Regions from separate parts of the Streptomyces sp. NPDC005574 genome, predicted to be linked through region 2. Evidence: predicted binding sites of a transcription regulator. Region 2 holds the regulator's gene; the other holds the start of a gene.
The links. Region 2 encodes HrcA, which represses chaperone genes, less so after heat shock. Its sites were predicted from a motif close to TTNGCACTCNGNNNNNCNGAGTGCNAA; they were not measured.
Positions count from the first base shown of each region.

Region 1: groL (chaperonin GroEL) is a predicted target of HrcA. The motif match lies at 7,528-7,554, and genes of this name have one in related genera.

Region 1 is NZ_JBEXCW010000002.1:156,658-165,813, forward strand. It holds gene ABZT03_RS02380 (hypothetical protein) at 1-142, opposite strand, end outside; gene ABZT03_RS02385 (MurR/RpiR family transcriptional regulator) at 197-1,114, shown strand; gene murQ (N-acetylmuramic acid 6-phosphate etherase) at 1,223-2,158, shown strand; gene ABZT03_RS02395 (PTS transporter subunit EIIC) at 2,175-3,584, shown strand; gene ABZT03_RS02400 (hypothetical protein) at 3,763-4,332, shown strand; gene ABZT03_RS02405 (NADH:flavin oxidoreductase) at 4,363-5,490, opposite strand; gene groL (chaperonin GroEL) at 5,743-7,365, opposite strand; gene ABZT03_RS02415 (cold-shock protein) at 7,719-7,925, opposite strand; gene ABZT03_RS02420 (MoaD/ThiS family protein) at 8,368-8,643, opposite strand; gene thrC (threonine synthase) at 8,782-9,156, opposite strand, start outside.
Region 2 is NZ_JBEXCW010000019.1:19,990-29,145, reverse strand. It holds gene ABZT03_RS15480 (ATP-binding SpoIIE family protein phosphatase) at 1-500, shown strand, start outside; gene hemW (radical SAM family heme chaperone HemW) at 693-1,925, shown strand; gene ABZT03_RS15470 (DUF3097 domain-containing protein) at 1,983-2,846, opposite strand; gene ABZT03_RS15465 (MBL fold metallo-hydrolase) at 2,880-3,614, opposite strand; gene hrcA (heat-inducible transcriptional repressor HrcA) at 3,886-4,902, shown strand; gene dnaJ (molecular chaperone DnaJ) at 4,903-6,036, shown strand; gene ABZT03_RS15450 (nitronate monooxygenase) at 6,135-7,256, shown strand; gene ABZT03_RS15445 (16S rRNA (uracil(1498)-N(3))-methyltransferase) at 7,253-8,002, shown strand; gene ABZT03_RS15440 (VOC family protein) at 8,020-8,412, shown strand; gene ABZT03_RS15435 (hypothetical protein) at 8,535-9,032, shown strand; gene ABZT03_RS15430 (S41 family peptidase) at 9,079-9,156, shown strand, end outside.

The DNA.
Region 1 (9,156 bases), on a different contig from region 2:
CGACCCACCAGCGCCGTTGGACGACCGACTCCTCGACCATGGACACCACGTCCGCGGCGGCGACCTCACCGGCGGCCAGGTCGGCGAGTACGAGGGCGCGTGCGGCGTGCAACGCCTGCTCCAGGGGGCTGATGGGGTCCATGCCTCCATTGTGCGCACTCTTGACCGCCGACTGGACCGAAAATATCTTTCAGAGGTGACCCGGAACGTGAAGGAAACTTTCGGTGCCGCCTCCGGCGCCGCACCACCCGCGCCCGCCGCCCTCGCCGCCAAGGTGCGCACGCTCGCGCCCTCCATGACCCGCTCCATGCAGCGGGTCGCCGAGGCCGTCGCGAAGGACCCGGCCGGCTGCGCGGCCCTCACGGTCACCGGTCTCGCCGGGCTCACCGGCACCAGCGAGGCCACCGTCGTGCGCACCGCCCGGCTGCTCGGCTACCCCGGCTACCGCGATCTGCGGCTGGCCCTGGCCGGGCTCGCCGCGCAGCAGCAGTCCGGCCGCGCGCCCGCCCTCACCACGGACATCGCGGTGGACGACCCCCTCGCCGACGTGGTGGCGAAACTCGCCTACGACGAGCAGCAGACCCTCGCCGACACCGCCGCCGGACTCGACACCGCCCAGCTCGCCGCGGCGGTCGGCGCGGCGGCGGCCGCACGGCGCATCGACGTGTACGGCGTCGGCGCGTCCGGGCTGGTCGCGCAGGACCTCACGCAGAAACTGCTGCGCATAGGGCTCATAGCCCACGCGCACGGCGATCCGCACCTGGCCGTCACCAACGCGGTGCAGCTGCGCGGCGGCGACGTGGCCATCGCGATCACCCACTCCGGGGCCACCGGCGACGTGATCGAGCCGCTGCGGGTCGCGTTCGAGCACGGCGCGACCACCGTCGCGATCACCGGGCGGCCCGACGGCCCCGTCACGCAGTACGCCGACCACGTGCTGACGACGTCCACCGCGCGGGAGAGCGAACTGCGGCCGGCCGCGATGTCCTCCCGGACCAGTCAACTGCTGGTCGTGGACTGCCTGTTCATCGGGGTGGCGCAGCGGACCTACGACCGGGCCGCGCCGGCGCTGTCCGCGTCCTACGAGGCGCTGGCGCACCGGCACCGGCGATAACCCCTCACTCCAGGTGTCGCGGGTCCCCGGGCAGGTCGACCGTGGCGGGCCGCGCCGCCGCACGCCCGAGCCCGACCTCACACCGTTCCGAGAAAGAGCCGCATCTCCATGACCTCCACGTCCGACCCCCGCGAACTCCGTGCCGCGCTGGAGACCCTGACCACCGAGGCGTTCCGGCCCGAGCTCGCCGGCATCGACCGGCTGCCCACCCTCGACATCGCCCGCCTGATGAACGGCGAGGACACCGCCGTCCCCGCCGCCGTCGCCGCACGGCTGCCGGAGATCGCCGCCGCCATCGACGCCGTGGCCGAGCGGATGGCCCGGGGCGGCCGGCTCGTCTACGCCGGTGCCGGGACCGCCGGCCGGCTCGGCGTGCTGGACGCCTCCGAGTGCCCGCCCACCTTCAACACCGACCCCTCCCAGGTCGTCGGCCTGATCGCGGGCGGCCCCGACGCCATGGTCACCTCCGTCGAGGGCGCGGAGGACTCGGCGGAACTCGCCCGCGCCGACCTCGACGCGCTCGCCCTCACCGCCGCCGACACGGTGGTCGGCGTCTCGGCCTCCGGCCGCACCCCCTACGCCATCGGCGCGGTGGAACACGCGCGCGCCGGAGGCGCGTTGACCATCGGCCTGGCCTGCAACGCGGGCAGCGCGCTCGCGGCGGCCGCCGAGCACGGCATCGAGGTCGTCGTGGGACCCGAGCTGCTCACCGGCTCCACCCGGCTGAAGGCGGGCACGGCTCAGAAGCTGGTCCTCAACATGCTGTCCACGATCACGATGATCCGGCTGGGCAAGACGTACGGGAACCTGATGGTCGACGTGCGCGCCTCCAACGACAAACTGCGGGCCCGCTCCCGCCGGATCGTCGCGCTGGCCACCGGCGCGGACGAGCAGGAGACCGAACGCGCGCTCGCGGCGACGGACGGCGAGGTGAAGAACGCGATCCTGGCGATCCTCGCCGGTGTCGACGGCCCGACGGCCGCCCGCCTTCTGGAGGAGTCGAGCGGCCATCTGCGCGCCGCGCTGGCGGCGGCTCCCCGCTGACCAGCACGCTCGGGGGGTGCACACCTCCAACGACACCGCCGCCGCGCTCCTGCCCCTGGTGGGCGGCGCCGCGAACGTCATCTCCGTCGCCCACTGCATGACCCGCCTGCGCCTGGGCCTGGCCGACCGCTCCCTGGTCGACGAGGAGGCGCTGCGGGCGCTGCCCGGGGTGCTCGGGATCGTGTCCGACGACACCTACCAGATCGTGCTGGGGCCGGGCGTGGTCGCGCGGGTCACACCCGAGTTCGAGGCGCTGGTGGCGGCGGCCGGGACCCGGGCGGACGAGCTCGCCGACCGGGGCCACGCGTTGCGCGAGGCACGCCGGGCCCGCAACGCGACCCCGCTCAAGCTCGCCCTGCGACGCCTGGCGAACATCTTCGTCCCACTGATCCCCGCGCTGATCGGCTGCGGCGTCCTGGCCGGTCTCAACGGCCTGCTCGTCAACCTCGGCCTGCTGCCGGGCCTCACCCCGGCCCTCGCCGCCGTCGCCTCCGCCTTCATGGCCCTGATCGCGGTGTTCGTCGGCCACAACACGGCGAAGGAGTTCGGCGGCACGCCCGTGCTGGGCGGCGCGGTGGCGGCCGTCGTCGTGTATCCGGGCGTGGCGAAGGTGACGGCGTTCGGCGTGGCACTGGCTCCCGGGCAGGGCGGGGTGCTCGGCGCGCTGGCCGCCGCGCTGCTCGGCACCTGCGTGGAGAAGTGGTGCCGCGCCCGCGTCCCGGCGACCCTCGACGTCCTCCTCACCCCGACCCTGACCGTCCTGGTGTCGGGCCTGGTGACGCTGTACGGCCTGATGTACGCGGCCGGCGTGGTCGCCACCGCCATCGGCGCCGCCGCGAACTGGCTGCTCGCCACCACGGGCGCGTTCGCCGGCCTGGTTCTCGGCGGACTGTTCCTGCCCCTGGTGATGCTGGGCCTGCACCAGGCCCTCATCCCCATCCACACCACCCTCATCCAGCAGCAGGGCTACACCGTCCTGCTGCCCGTGCTGGCGATGGCCGGCGCCGGCCAGGTCGGCGCCGCCCTCGCGGTGTACGTCCGGCTGCGCCACGACACCTCGCTGCGCACCACGATCAGATCGGCGCTGCCCGCGGGACTGCTCGGTGTGGGCGAACCGCTGATCTACGGCGTCTCGCTCCCCCTCGGCCGCCCCTTCCTCACCGCCTGCGCGGGCGGCGCGGCCGGCGGCGCGTTCGTCGGCTTCTTCGCGATGCTCGGCGACCGGGTGGGGACCACGGCGATCGGCCCGTCGGGCCTGGCCCTGTTCCCGCTGCTCGCGGGCAACAGGCCCCTGGCGGTGACGGCGGCGATCTACGCGGGCGGCCTGCTCACCGGCTACCTGACGGGATTCCTGATGACGTACGCCTTCGGATTCACCGGCGCCGCGGCCGACCGCCTCGCCCCGGCAGCGGTCCCTCCCCGCTGACCTTCGCGCCCGGAGACCCCCGGCGCCGCCTCCGAGGGCGCGGAACGGTCACCTGGACCGGTCCGGGCGAGGCCGCAGCGGCGGTGAAGGCGTCGTGGCGCCGCGCGGGACAGGGCACCATGGAGGGGAGACGGCGGCCGCCCGCCGACTGCCCGGACCCCGATCGGAGCCGTACCGCATGAACCACGCCCAGCTCACCGCCCTGGGCCGTGCTCTGCGCCTGCTGGGCGAGCACGGGGAGACGCTGACCGGCGACACTCCGGACGCGCGGCTGCACGAGGTCAAGGGGGATCTCAAGCGGGCGCTGGATCTGCTGGAGGAGAGCGTCGCCGGGGCCGCGCCCACCACGCGGTGCCCTGAGCACCCGAACGGGCCGGTCGACGAGAACGCGCACGACCTCTGCCTGCTGTGCGAGACGCGGCGCCGGGCGGCTCGCCGCTCCGAGTTCAACGGTCCGGCGCCGCTCGCCCGGACCGGCGAACGGGCGTCGTCCCGCTACGGCGTCCGCGAGGACCGGCCGCAGCCGCAGCAGCGGTGGCTGCCCGAGCAGTGGAACGGGCAGGCGTGGCAGCTGTGCGGCACCCCGCGCCGCGACCGGCGCGAGGCGGAGCTGTATCTCGCCGCCGCGCGCCGGGGCCCCCGGGCGGCCATGGCCTACCGGCTGGTGCACGAGTTCACCGACTACGAGGTGCTGCGGGTGTGGGGCACCCCGGTGCACGTCGACATCGAGCCCCTCGGCAACCTGTAGGGCCTCCCCTCGGCGGCCCGGGGAGCCGGGTCAGCTCAGGGTCTTCAGGGCCGACGCGTCGTACGGCTTCAGTTCGTCCAGGCGGTCGCCGAGGACCTTCGCCGCCCACTCCGGGTCCTGGAGCAGGGCGCGGCCGACGGCCACCATGTCGAACTCGTCGCGCTCCAGGCGGTCGAGGAGGTCGTCGATGCCCTTGAGCGGGGAGCCCTCGCCCATGAAGCCCTTGATGAAGTCGCCGTCCAGGCCGACCGAGCCGACGGTGATCGCGGGCCGGCCGGTGAGCTTCTTCGTCCAGCCGGCGAGGTTGAGGTCGGAGTCGTCGAACTCGGGCAGCCAGTAGCGGCGGGTGGAGGCGTGGAAGGCGTCGACGCCGGCCGCGGCGAGCGGGGCCAGGATGGCCTCCAGCTCCTCCGGGGTCTCGGCGAGGCGGGCGTCGTAGGCCTCCTGCTTCCACTGGGAGTAGCGGAACAGGACCGGGAAGTCGGGCGAGACGGCCGCGCGGACCGCGGCGACGATCTCCGCCGCGAACTTCGTCCGGGCCACCGGGTCGCCGCCGTAGGCGTCCGTGCGCCGGTTGGTGCCCGCCCAAAGGAACTGGTCAACGAGGTAGCCGTGGGCGCCGTGCAGCTCCACGCCGTCGAAGCCGATGCGCTCGGCGGCCGCGGCGGCCTCGGCGAACGCGCCGATGACGTCGTCCAGGTCGCGCTGGGTCATCGCCTTGCCGGTGCCCTCGGTGCCGTCGACCCGCAGGCCGGAGGGGCCGACCGCGGGAGCCTCGGCGACGGGGGGCTCGCCCTGCTTGCGGACCATGCCGATGTGCCACAGCTGCGGCACGATCCTGCCGCCCGCCGCGTGCACGGCGTCGGCCACCTTCGCCCAGCCCGCGAGCTGGTCCTCGCCGTGGAAGCGCGGGACGCGGTCGCTCTGTCCGGCCGACTCGTGGCCGACGTAGGTGCCCTCGGTGACGATCAGGCCGACCCCGGCGGCCGCGCGACGGGCGTAGTACGACCGCACGTCCTCCCCGGGCACGCCGCCCGGGGAGAACATGCGGGTCATGGGCGCCATCGCGATGCGGTTCGGGACGGTCAGGCCGTTGATGGACAGCGGCCGGGAGAGGAGCTGGGCGGCGCGGGAGGCGGCGGGCGTGGTGGCGGTCACGTGGAGGGCTCCTGAGGGTGCGTACGACAGACGGATGGGAGAAACCGGACGGTATGTGCACATGCATTGAGTCCGCGTCAACCACAACCGCCCGGCCGCGATCCTCATTCCGCGGCCCCCGGCCGCGGGCCTGTGATCCCGGACACGACCGGTCCCGTGCCCGACCGGTCCCGGACACGACCGAGGGCGGCACCCCCTGTCTCCAGGGGGTGCCGCCCTCGGTACGAGCGGACCGGGTCCGAGCCGTCAGGCTCAGAAGTCCATGTCACCGCCCGGCATGCCGCCGCCGGCCGGCGCGGCGGACTTCTCCGGCTTGTCGGCGATGACGGCCTCGGTGGTGAGGAACAGCGCGGCGATGGACGCGGCGTTCTGCAGGGCGGAACGCGTGACCTTCGCCGGGTCGATGATGCCTTCGGCGATCATGTCGACGTACTCACCGGTCGCGGCGTTCAGGCCGTGACCGACGGGCAGGTTGCGCACCTTCTCGACGATGACGCCACCCTCGAGACCACCGTTGACGGCGATCTGCTTGAGCGGGGCCTCCAGCGCGAGCCGCACGGCGTTGGCGCCGGTCGCCTCGTCACCAGTGAGCTCCAGCTTCTCGAAGACCGAGGAAGCCTGGATGAGCGCCACGCCACCACCGGCGACGATGCCCTCCTCGACGGCCGCCTTCGCGTTGCGAACGGCGTCCTCGATGCGGTGCTTGCGCTCCTTGAGCTCGACCTCGGTGGCGGCACCGGCCTTGATGACGGCCACGCCGCCGGCCAGCTTCGCCAGACGCTCCTGGAGCTTCTCGCGGTCGTAGTCCGAGTCGGAGTTCTCGATCTCGGCGCGGATCTGGTTGACCCGGCCCTGGACCTGGTCGGCCGAGCCGGCGCCGTCCACGATCGTGGTCTCGTCCTTGGTGATGACGACCTTGCGAGCGCGGCCCAGAAGGTCCACGGACGCGTTCTCCAGCTTGAGGCCGACCTCCTCGGAGATGACCTCGCCGCCCGTGAGGATGGCGATGTCGCCGAGCATGGCCTTGCGGCGGTCACCGAAGCCCGGGGCCTTGACGGCGACGGACTTGAAGGTGCCACGGATCTTGTTGACGACCAGCGTCGACAGGGCCTCGCCCTCGACGTCCTCGGCGATGATCAGCAGCGGCTTGCCCGACTGCATGACCTTCTCCAGGAGCGGGAGCAGGTCCTTGACGGCACCGATCTTGGAGTTGGCGATCAGGATGTACGGGTCGTCGAGCGACGCCTCCATCCGCTCCATGTCGGTGGCGAAGTACGCCGAGATGTAGCCCTTGTCGAAGCGCATACCCTCGGTGAGTTCCAGTTCCAGACCGAAGGTCTGGGACTCCTCGACGGTGATGACGCCTTCCTTGCCGACCTTGTCCATCGCCTCGGCGATGAGCTCGCCGATCTGGGTGTCGGCGGCGGAGATGGAGGCCGTGGAGGCGATCTGCTCCTTGGTCTCGACATCCTTGGCCTGCTCGAGCAGGGCACCGGAGACGGCCTCGACGGCCTTCTCGATACCGCGCTTGAGGGCCATCGGGTTGGCGCCGGCGGCTACGTTGCGCAGACCCTCGCGCACCAGCGCCTGGGCGAGCACGGTCGCCGTGGTCGTACCGTCGCCGGCGACGTCGTCCGTCTTCTTGGCGACTTCCTTGACCAGCTCGGCGCCGATCTTCTCGAACGGGTCCTCGAGCTCGATCTCCTTGGCGATGGAAACACCATCGTTGGTGATCGTGGGCGCGCCCCACTTCTTCTCGAGGACGACGTTACGGCCCTTGGGGCCGAGGGTGACCTTGACGGCGTCGGCGAGCTGGTTCATCCCGCGCTCGAGACCGCGCCGTGCCTCCTCGTCGAACGCGATGATCTTGGCCATGTGAAGTGGTCCTCCCGGACAGGGGGTGGATTTCTCCGGACCGCGCTGGCGCCCGCGACGGACGGCTCGCCGACCCTGTGGTTCCTTGCCCCACCTGGCCTGCGGGCCTCACCGACCCGATCCTCGTTGTCACTCTCACCTGCAGAGTGCTAACGCCAATGATTAGCACTCGCCCATGCCGAGTGCAAGCGCCTGCCCGGGATCGAGGGGGCGCTCCGCGGGGCGCGAACGGCGCGCGATCGGCGTGCGAGCGGGTCCCGGACACGCCGAAGGGCTCGTAACCCATGACTCCCCATGGGATACGAGCCCTCCGAAGAAGAACAGAAGAACGACGCTGTCAGTCGGCGCGTGCTTCAGCCGGTCGCCAGTCGGACCATGTCCGCCTGCGGCCCCTTCTGGCCCTGCGAGATCTCGAAATCGACTCGCTGACCCTCTTCCAGGGTGCGGTAGCCGTCCATCTGAATCGCGCTGTAGTGGACGAAAACATCCGCACCACCGTCGACCGCGATGAAGCCGTACCCCTTCTCCGCGTTGAACCACTTGACGGTGCCCTGAGCCATGCCTAACTCCCCTATTACTGGCCCTTGCGCGGACCCGCACTTCGCGGATCCGGGTCAGACCTCACCCCCCCACATGGACGGGGGCGTGCGCCGGAACGCGTCGACCGCGGCCGAATGTATCTGCCCAACTGCCCTCTGCAACAGGTCAATCGGACGAGAATTCCAGGCATGACCGGTCGGGAATGTACGGAGAATTCGCCCGAACTCAGGGCAAGTCGGGCTCCACAAAAGGAGTGAATGGCGCAAAATACCCGCACACTTTGGCCATTTATCGTCGCACGCGGAGCCTGAACTCATATGCGTCCGTCATGCGGAAGACCGCGGGTTCCCCAACTGTACCGCGCTCAACCATACAGAATTGCCCCCTCCGCTTCTCTCGCGGAGGGGGCAATCACATGAACTCCTGGTGATCGGCATTACCGAGGGTAATGATCGGCCTCGGTCAGCCGCCGGCCACGGCCGGGATGATCGACACGCCGGCGCCGTCGGGGGTGGCCGTCTCCAGCCCCTGCTCAAAACGCACGTCGTCGTCGTTCACGTACACGTTGACGAAACGGCGCAGCTTTCCCTGGTCGTCCAGGACCCGGGCGGCGATACCGGTGTGGTTCTTCTCCAGGTCCGTGATGACCTCGCCGAGGGTCCCGCCCTCGGCCGTCACCTCGGCCTTGCCGCCGGTGTAGGTGCGCAGGATGGTGGGGATGCGGACGTTGACGCTCATACGGTGTGACCTCCGGTCGGATGGAACCCTGAAGGGGGCGCGGGGCCCCGTGGGTGTGCGGCTCCGCCGCGTGGCGCGGCCGGCCCCGGCGCCCGCGCGGACGGGCGACGGGCGGGCGGCGCGGGTGACGGACGACGACTAGCCGAGACCGGCGTCCCGGAACGACTCCAGACTGGGGCGGATGGTCGCCGTCAGTCCCGTGTCCGCCACCGCGTCCAGCGTCTTGAGGCCGTCACCCGTGTTGAGCACGACCGTCGTGAGGGTCGGGTCCAGCAGACCGCTCTCGATGAGCTTCTTCGTGACGCCGACCGTCACGCCGCCGGCGGTCTCGGCGAAGATGCCCTCGGTCCGGGCGAGCAACCGGATGGCGTCCACGATCTGCTCGTCGTTCACGTCCTCCACGGCGCCGCCCGTGCGGCGCGCGATGTCCAGGACGTACGGCCCGTCGGCCGGGTTGCCGATGGCCAGCGACTTGGCGATGGTGTCCGGCTTCTGCGGCCGGACGACGTCGTG
Region 2 (9,156 bases):
TCGACGACGCGACGGAGGCCGCGGACGCGGCGGCCCGCGCGCTGGTGGCCGCGGGCGGCGGACCTGCGCTCCCCGGCGATGGCCCCCAGAACCGTTTCCTCTCCCTTCTCTACGGCGAGCTGGTCCCCTTCGACGGCGGGGTGCGCTGCACGCTCGCCTCCGCCGGGCACCCGCTGCCGCTGCTGCTCGGGTCGGGTGGCGAGGTCTGCACGGCCGCCCGGCCGCAGACCCTGCTCGGGGTGGTCGAGGACGAGACGTACGTCAGCGAGACCTTCGTGCTGCGGCCCGGCGACAGCCTGCTGTGCGTGACCGACGGTGTGACCGAACGCCGCTCCGGCTCCCGCCAGTTCGACGACGGCGACGGCCTCGCGGCGGCGCTCACCGGCTGCGTGGGGCTGAGCGCCCAGCTGATCGCGGAGCGCATCAAACACCTCGTGCACGACTTCGGCACGGGGCCACCGGAGGACGACCTCGCACTCCTGGTACTCCAGACGGAATGACACCGCGCCCGGCTCGGAGGTCCGCCGACCGGCCGACGCCCGCACGCCGGCGCGGGCGCGAGTGGCCGGACGGGGGCGGGGCCCTGCGACCGCGGGTGCCCGCCGTCGTCGTAGGGCGGTGGAACGGATGGGCGGCGGCCCCGGTCCCCGCCCCGACACGCCCACTCCCCCCGGTGCTGGACAATGGGGGGCATGCCTTCCGCTCTTCCCGACGGTGAGCCCGTTCCCGGTGACGGTGCGCTGCCCGCGTCCGCGCTCGCCGGGGCCGCCGACCGCCCTCTCGGGTTCTACCTGCACGTTCCCTACTGCGCGACCCGCTGCGGCTACTGCGACTTCAACACCTACACGGCGACCGAGCTGCGCGGCACGGGCGGGGTGCTCGCCTCCCGGGACAACTACGCGGACACCGTGATCGACGAGATCCGCCTGGCCCGCAAGGTCCTCGGTGACGACCCGCGCCCGGTCCGCACGGTCTTCGTCGGCGGCGGCACGCCCACCCTGCTGGCCGCGGGCGACCTCGTACGGATGCTGCGCTCGATCCGTGAGGAGTTCGGGCTGGCACAGGACGCGGAGGTGACGACGGAGGCGAACCCGGAGTCGGTCGACCCGGCGTATCTCGCGGCCCTGCGGCACGGCGGCTTCAACCGGATCTCCTTCGGCATGCAGAGCGCGCGGCAGCACGTCCTGAAGGTGCTGGACCGCACGCACACCCCGGGCCGCCCCGAGGCCTGCGTGGCGGAGGCCCGCGCGGCGGGCTTCGCGCACGTCAACCTCGACCTGATCTACGGCACCCCCGGCGAGTCCGACGACGACTGGCGGGCCTCGCTCGAGGCGGCGCTCGGCGCCGGTCCCGACCACGTCTCGGCGTACGCCCTGATCGTCGAGGAGGGCACTCAGCTGGCCCGCCGTATCCGCCGGGGCGAGGTGCCCATGACGGACGACGACGTGCACGCCGACCGCTACCTGATCGCCGAGGAACTGCTGTCGGCGGCGGGCTACGACTGGTACGAGGTGTCGAACTGGGCCACCTCGGACGCGGGCCGCTGCCTGCACAACGAGCTCTACTGGCGCGGCGCCGACTGGTGGGGCGCGGGCCCCGGAGCCCACAGCCACGTGGGCGGCGTGCGCTGGTGGAACGTGAAACACCCCGGGGCGTACGCGGCGGCGCTCGCGTCGGGGCGCTCACCCGGCGCCGGGCGGGAGATCCTCTCCGCGGAGGACCGCCGGGTGGAGCGGATCCTGCTGGAACTGCGGCTGCGGGAGGGCGTGCCCCTGTCGCTGCTGCGCGAGGCGGGGCTCGCCGCGGCGGGCCGGGCGCTGTCCGACGGACTCCTCCAGCGACGGCCCTACGACGAGGGAGCGGCGGTGCTCACCCTGCGGGGACGGCTGCTGGCGGACGCGGTGGTCAGGGACCTGGTCGACTGACCCGCGCCCTGCGGCCCGGCGCGGCCCCGCGTCTCCGTCAGGCGTCCGCCGTCACGGTCAGGCGTCCGCCGTCACGAAGTCGATGAGTTCTTCGACCCGGCCCAGCAGCTCCGGCTCCAGGTCCCGGTAGGAGTGGACCCGCGACAGGATGTGCTGCCAGGCCGCGCCCGTGTTCTCGGGCCAGCTCAGCGCCCGGCACACGCCCGTCTTCCAGTCCTGGCCGCGCGGGACGCGGGGCCAGGCCGCGATGCCGACGGCCGACGGCTTCACCGCCTCCCAGACGTCGATGTAGGGGTGGCCGACGACCAGCGCGTGGTCGCTGGTCACGGACGCGGCGATCCGGGACTCCTTGCTGCCCGGCACCAGGTGGTCCACCAGCACGCCGAGTCGGGCGTCGGGCCCCGGCGCGAACTCGGCCACGATGGCGGGCAGGTCGTCGACGCCCTCCAGGTACTCGACCACCACGCCCTCGATGCGCAGGTCGTCGCCCCACACCCGTTCGACCAGTTCGGCGTCGTGCCGGCCCTCGACGTAGATGCGCCCGGCGCGGGCCACGCGCGCGCGTGCGCCGGGGACGGCGACCGAACCGGACGCGGTGCGGGTGGGCCGTACCGGAGCCTGTCCGGTGGGCCGGACGAGCGTCACCGGGCGGCCCTCCAGCAGGAAGCCGCGCGGTTCCATGGGGAAGACGCGGTGCTTGCCGAAGCGGTCCTCCAGGGTGACCGTGCCGGCCTCGCAGCGGACCACCGCGCCGCAGAAGCCGGTGCCCGGCTCCTCCACCACGAGACCCGGCTCCGCCGCCACCTCGGGCACAGGCTTGGGCTTCTTCCACGGCGGGGTCAGGTCCGGAGAGTACAGACGGCGCTGCGGGCCCGGAGCGCCCTCGTTGGAGGGGCGGTGGCGGGAGACGGGTGGGAGCATTCGGATGACGATAGGAGAAGCGCCCGGGCGGCCCTACGAGGGTCCCCGCGACACGCCGAAGCGGGCCGCCAGGGCGTCCCGCTGCGCCCGTACGAACACCGCGTCCACCACGGCCCCGTGGCCCGGCACGTACAGGGCGTCCGCGCCGCCGAGGGCGAGCAGCCGGTCGAGGGCGGCGGGCCACCGGGCGGGTACGGCGTCCGGGCCGGCCTGCGGCTCACCGGACTCCTCGACCAGGTCGCCGCAGAACACCACCCGCGGGTCGCCCGGCACCACCACCGCCAGGTCGTGCGCGGTGTGGCCGGGACCCGCGTCCGCCAGCAGCACCTGCCTGCCGCCCAGGTCGAGGGTCCGCTCACCGCGCACGAGGTGCCCGGGCGGGGTGAGCGCGTCCGCGGCCTCGCCCGCCGTCCCTTCGCCCAGCCCGTTGCGCACCGCGTCCGCGCGCAGCTCCTCCCGGCCGGCCGGCCCGGTCACCGCGTCGAAGCCGGCCGCGCCGAACACCTCCACGTCCGGGAACGCCGCCGCCCCGAAGACGTGGTCGAAGTGGGGATGGGTGAGCGCGAGATGGGTCACATCCCGGCCGGCCAGCTCCTTCGCCCGCGCCCGCAGCAGCGCGCCCTCCGCGAGAGCGGACCCGGCGTCCACCAACAGGACCGCGTCCGCCCCGACGACCAGCCCGGCCGTGCAGTCCCAGCCCGGCAGCCTGCACCGCCCGACCCCGGCCGCCAGCCGCTCCCACCCGAGCTCTTCCCAAGTCACCGTCATACCGCGACGCTAGGCCGTGTCACACAGGTCGCGGCCGTCCCGCGGGCGAACGCCGGGACTTTTTCGACACGTTCCGGGCGGTGTCCGGCGGCTCTCGCCGGGCAGGTGACAGGAGTGGCCGGTCGTGAGCCGGGGTGCCGGCGGCGAGCGGTGCGACCGGCCTTGCCCGGGGTGCACCCCCCGGCCGTACACTGGGCGGGTCAGTGCTGGCACTCGGACGGACAGAGTGCCAGGAGCAGGGCCCGGGGGACGACGTCTGGAGGTGAGCGCGGTGCTGAGTGAACGCAGGCTCCGGGTGCTGCGCGCCATCGTCCAGGACTACGTGGGCACCGAGGAGCCGGTCGGTTCCAAGGCGCTCACCGAGCGGCACAGCCTCGGCGTCTCCCCGGCGACCGTGCGCAACGACATGGCGGCCCTGGAGGACGAGGGGTACATCGCCCAGCCGCACACCAGCGCCGGGCGCATCCCCACCGACAAGGGCTACCGGCTGTTCGTCGACAAGCTCGCGGGCGTGAAGCCGATGACCGCGCCCGAGCGGCGCGCCATCCAGAACTTCCTCGACGGCGCGGTCGACCTCGACGACGTCGTGGCGCGCACCGTGCGGCTGCTCGCCCAGCTCACCCGGCAGGTCGCCGTCGTGCAGTACCCCTCGCTGACCCGCTCGACGGTGCGGCACGTGGAACTGCTCGCGCTGGCCCCCGCGCGTCTGATGCTCGTGCTGATCACGGACACGGGCCGGGTCGAGCAGCGGATGGTGGACGCACCCGCGCCCTTCGGGGAGGCGTCGCTCGCGGATCTGCGGGCCCGGCTCAACAGCCGGGTCGCCGGCCGCCGCTTCAGCGACGTCCCGCGCCTCGTGGAGGACCTGCCGGAGGCGTTCGACATCGAGGACCGCGGTACGGTCACCACGGTGCTCTCCACCCTCCTGGAGACGCTTGTCGAGGAGAACGAGGAGCGGCTGATGATCGGCGGCACCGCCAATCTGACCCGCTTCGGACATGACTTCCCCCTCACCATCCGGCCGGTGCTGGAGGCACTGGAGGAGCAGGTCGTGCTTCTCAAGTTGCTGGGTGAGGCGGGGGATTCGGGCATGACCGTACGCATCGGTCACGAGAACGCCTATGAGGGACTCAACTCCACTTCTGTGGTGTCGGTCGGTTACGGTTCGGGCGGCGAGGCAGTAGCCAAGCTCGGCGTGGTCGGACCGACCCGCATGGATTACCCGGGAACGATGGGAGCGGTACGCGCAGTGGCACGGTACGTCGGACAGATCCTGGCGGAGTCGTAAGTGGCCACGGACTACTACGCCGTTCTCGGCGTGCGCCGCGACGCGTCGCAGGAAGAGATCAAGAAGGCCTTCCGGCGGCTCGCGCGCGAGCTGCACCCGGACGTCAATCCGGACCCGAAGACCCAGGAGCGGTTCAAGGAGATCAACGCCGCCTACGAGGTGTTGTCGGACCCGCAGAAGAAGCAGGTCTACGACCTCGGCGGCGACCCGCTCTCGCAGGCCGGCGGCGGCGCGGGCGGCTTCGGGGCCGGCGGCTTCGGGAACTTCTCGGACATCATGGACGCGTTCTTCGGTACGGCGTCGCAGCGGGGCCCGCGCTCACGCACCCGGCGCGGCCAGGACGCGATGATCCGGCTGGAGATCGAGCTCGACGAGGCGGCCTTCGGCACCACGAAGGACATCCAGGTCGACACGGCGATCGTCTGCACCACCTGCAACGGTGAGGGCGCGGCGCCGGGCACCTCCGCCCAGACGTGCGACATGTGCCGCGGACGCGGTGAGGTGTCGCAGGTCACTCGGTCCTTCCTCGGCCAGGTCATGACCTCGCGGCCGTGCCCGCAGTGCCAGGGTTTCGGCACCGTGGTCCCCACCCCGTGCCCGGAGTGCGCGGGCGACGGACGGGTGCGCTCGCGCCGGACGCTGACCGTGAAGATCCCCGCCGGTGTCGACAACGGCACCCGCATCCAGCTCGCGGGCGAGGGCGAGGTCGGCCCCGGCGGCGGTCCCGCCGGCGACCTCTACGTCGAGATCCACGAGTTGCCGCACTCCACCTTCCAGCGGCGCGGCGACGACCTGCACTGCACGGTCACCATCCCGATGACGGCGGCCTCCCTCGGCACCAAGGTGCCGCTGGAGACCCTCGACGGGATGGAGGAGGTCGACATCCGTCCGGGCACCCAGTCCGGCCAGTCGATCCCGCTGCACGCCCGGGGTATCACGCACCTGCGGGGCGGCGGCCGCGGCGACCTGATCGTGCACGTCGAGGTCATGACCCCGAGCAAGCTGGACCCGGAGCAGGAGCGACTGCTGCGGGAGCTCGCCAAGCTGCGCGGCGAGGAGCGGCCCACCGGGCAGTTCCAGCCCGGTCAGCAGGGGCTGTTCTCCCGGCTCAAGGACGCCTTCAACGGGCGGTGACGGGCGCTGGGTGAGACCCTCCGCCCGGCGCCGCCGACGGCCCGTGCCGGGCGGCCGGCGGATTCGGACTTGTCCGGCGGGCGTGACAACATGCCGTCATGTCCACCGCACTGACCGATCTCTGCCCCCATCCGATCGTGCAGGCTCCCATGGCGGGCGGCGTCTCCGTCCCGCAGCTCGCCGCCGCCGTGTCCGAGGCGGGCGGGCTGGGCTTCCTGGCCGCCGGGTACAAGACGGCGGACGGGATGTACCAGGACATCAAGCAGGTGCGGGGGCTCACCGGCCGGCCGTTCGGCGTGAACCTCTTCATGCCGCAGCCGGAGTCCCGGGCCGGCGCGGGCGGCCCGGCCGGCACCGCGCCCCCCGCGCCGGCGACCGTGGACGTCTACGCCCACCAGCTGGCCGGCGAGGCCACCTGGTACGACACCGAGCTCGGCGACCCCGACAGCGGCCGCGACGACGGCTACGACGCCAAACTCGCCGTACTGCTGGACAACCCGGTGCCGGCGGTCTCCTTCCACTTCGGCGTGCCCGGCCCCGACACCCTGGAGGCCCTGCGCCGCGCCGGCACCCTGACCCTGGCCACCGCGACCACCGTGGAGGAGGCCCTCGCCGTGCAGCGGGCGGGCGCCGACGCGGTGATAGCGCAGGGCGTGGAGGCGGGCGGCCACCAGGGCACCCACCGCGACGACCCGGAGGCCGACGGCTCCGGCATCGGACTGCTGTCGCTGGTCGCCCAGGTGAGCGAGAGCGTGGACCTGCCGGTCGTCGCCGCCGGCGGCATCATGCGCGGCAGCCAGATCGCCGCCGTGCTCGCCGCGGGCGCCCACGCGGCCCAGCTCGGCACGGCCTTCCTCGCCACCCCCGAGTCCGGCGCGCACGCCGTGCACAAGCAGGCGCTGACCAACCCGCTGTTCGTGCGCACCGAGCTGACCCGCGCTTTCTCCGGCCGGCCGGCCCGCGGCCTGGTCAACCGGTTCATGCGCGAGCACGGCCCGTACGCGCCCGCCGCCTATCCCGAGATCCACCACCTGACCTCCCCGCTGCGCAAGGCGGCCGCCAAGGCCGGTGACGCGCAGGGCATGGCGCTGTGGGCCGGGCAGGGCCACCGGATGGCCCGCGAGCTGCCCGCCGGGCGGCTCGTCGAGGTGCTGGCCGCCGAACTCGACGCCGCCAGGACAGCGTTGTCGGTGTTCCCGGCCGAGGGCACGGACCGATGACCGCCCCGGTGTTCGTGGTCGAGGCCCTCCCGCCGGGAGACGGCGGACCGTACGTCCTCGACGGCCCCGAGGGACGGCACGCCGTGTCCGTGAAGCGGCTGCGCGCGGGGGAGGCCGTCGTCCTCACCGACGGCGCCGGCCGGTGGGCCGAGGGCGAGGTGACCGCCGCCGAGGGCAAGGACCGGCTGGTCCTGCGGCTGACCGGCGTGCGGGAGGAGCCCGCGCCGCGGCCCCGGATCACCGTCGTCCAGGCGCTGCCCAAGGGGGACCGGGGCGAGCTGGCCGTGGAGACGATGACCGAGACCGGCGTCGACGCGATCGTGCCGTGGGCCGCCTCCCGCTGCGTCACCCAGTGGCGGGGCGAACGCGGGCTGAAGGCCCTCGCCAAGTGGCGGGCCACCGCGCGGGAGGCCGGCAAGCAGTCCCGCCGGGTCCGCTTCCCCGAGGTCGCGGACGCCTCGACGAGCAAGCAGGTGGCGGCACTTCTCGCCACGGCCGACCTCGCCGCCGTACTGCACGAGGACCGCGACTACGGCAGCGAGCCGCTCGCGACGGCCGAACTGCCCGCCACGGGCGAGATCGTGCTGGTCGTCGGGCCCGAGGGCGGTGTCTCGCCCGAGGAACTGGCACTGTTCGAGCAGGCCGGCGCGAAGGCGTACCGGCTCGGCCCCTCCGTGCTGCGCACCTCGACCGCCGGCACGGCGGCCACCGCCCTGCTCCTCGGCCGCACCGGCCGCTGGTCCTGACCCCCGGAGAGCCGATCGTGGAACTCGCCCAAGTACGCCTGCTCGTCACCGACTTCCCCGCCTGCTACCGCTTCTACGCCGAAGTCCTCGGCCTGCGGCCGCAGTCGGGGGCCGCGGACGGGCCGTACGAGAAGTTCAGCCCCGCGGCCGGCTCGGCGGGCATCGCGCTGCAGGACCGGGCGATGATGGCCGAGGTGCTGGGCGAACTCGGCGACGCGGCGAGCGGCCACCGCTCCCTGGTCGTGCTGCGCGTCGACGACCTCGACGGCTACTGCGCGGACCTCGCGACCCGTGGCGCGACCCTGCTGCACGGCCCGGACCACATGACGGACCGGATGCGCGTCGCCCACCTCAAGGACCCCGAGGGCAACCTCGTGGAACTCCAGGAGTGGCTGCTGCTGCGCGGCTGACAGCGGGGCGCACGCGGGCGCGTGAGTGGCCGTATGCGCCCTTCCGCGACGGCGGGGTCGGTGGCAGGCTGCCTTCCATGGGGGCTTTGAGACGCAACTGGCGTCGGCCGCGGGGCCGACGGATGGCAGCGGCGGCCGTGTTCGCGGTCGTCGCGGTGGGCGGCGCGGCCGCCTGCGACCCGAACGGACTGAGCTCCGCGAGCGTGGCGTTCACCACCGACCAGACCGCGACCAAGCGGCTGGAGCGGCAGAACGTCGACGTCCGCTGGCTCACCTGCACCGCCTCCTACGACGGCCACGCGTCGGCCTCCACCGCGCCCTCGGCGACCGAGCGGACCGTCGCGAGCGTCGACTGCAAGGGCGAGACCGGCGACGGGCAGGACATCACCGTCACCGGCAAGGTCACCCACGCCGTCAACGGCGCCTGCGTGCGCGGCGATCTGACCGCCAAGGTGGGCGGCAGGGTGCGCTTCCACGTCGACGGGCTCGGCAACTGCGACGCCACGACCGCGCCCCGCGTCGACAACCCCGGACAGCGGGGACCCACCACCACGGTGACCGTCACCCGGACCATCTGGTGCCAGACCGATCCGCGGTGCCGTCCCGTCGAGGGGAAGTGATCCGTTTCCCCGTGCGCGGCGGGCGGCCGCTGCATAGGGTGACCGGGTGACACAGTCGCCCACACCTTCCTACCTCCGCTTTCCGCACCCGCACGGCGAGTTGGTCGCCTTCACCGCCGAGGAC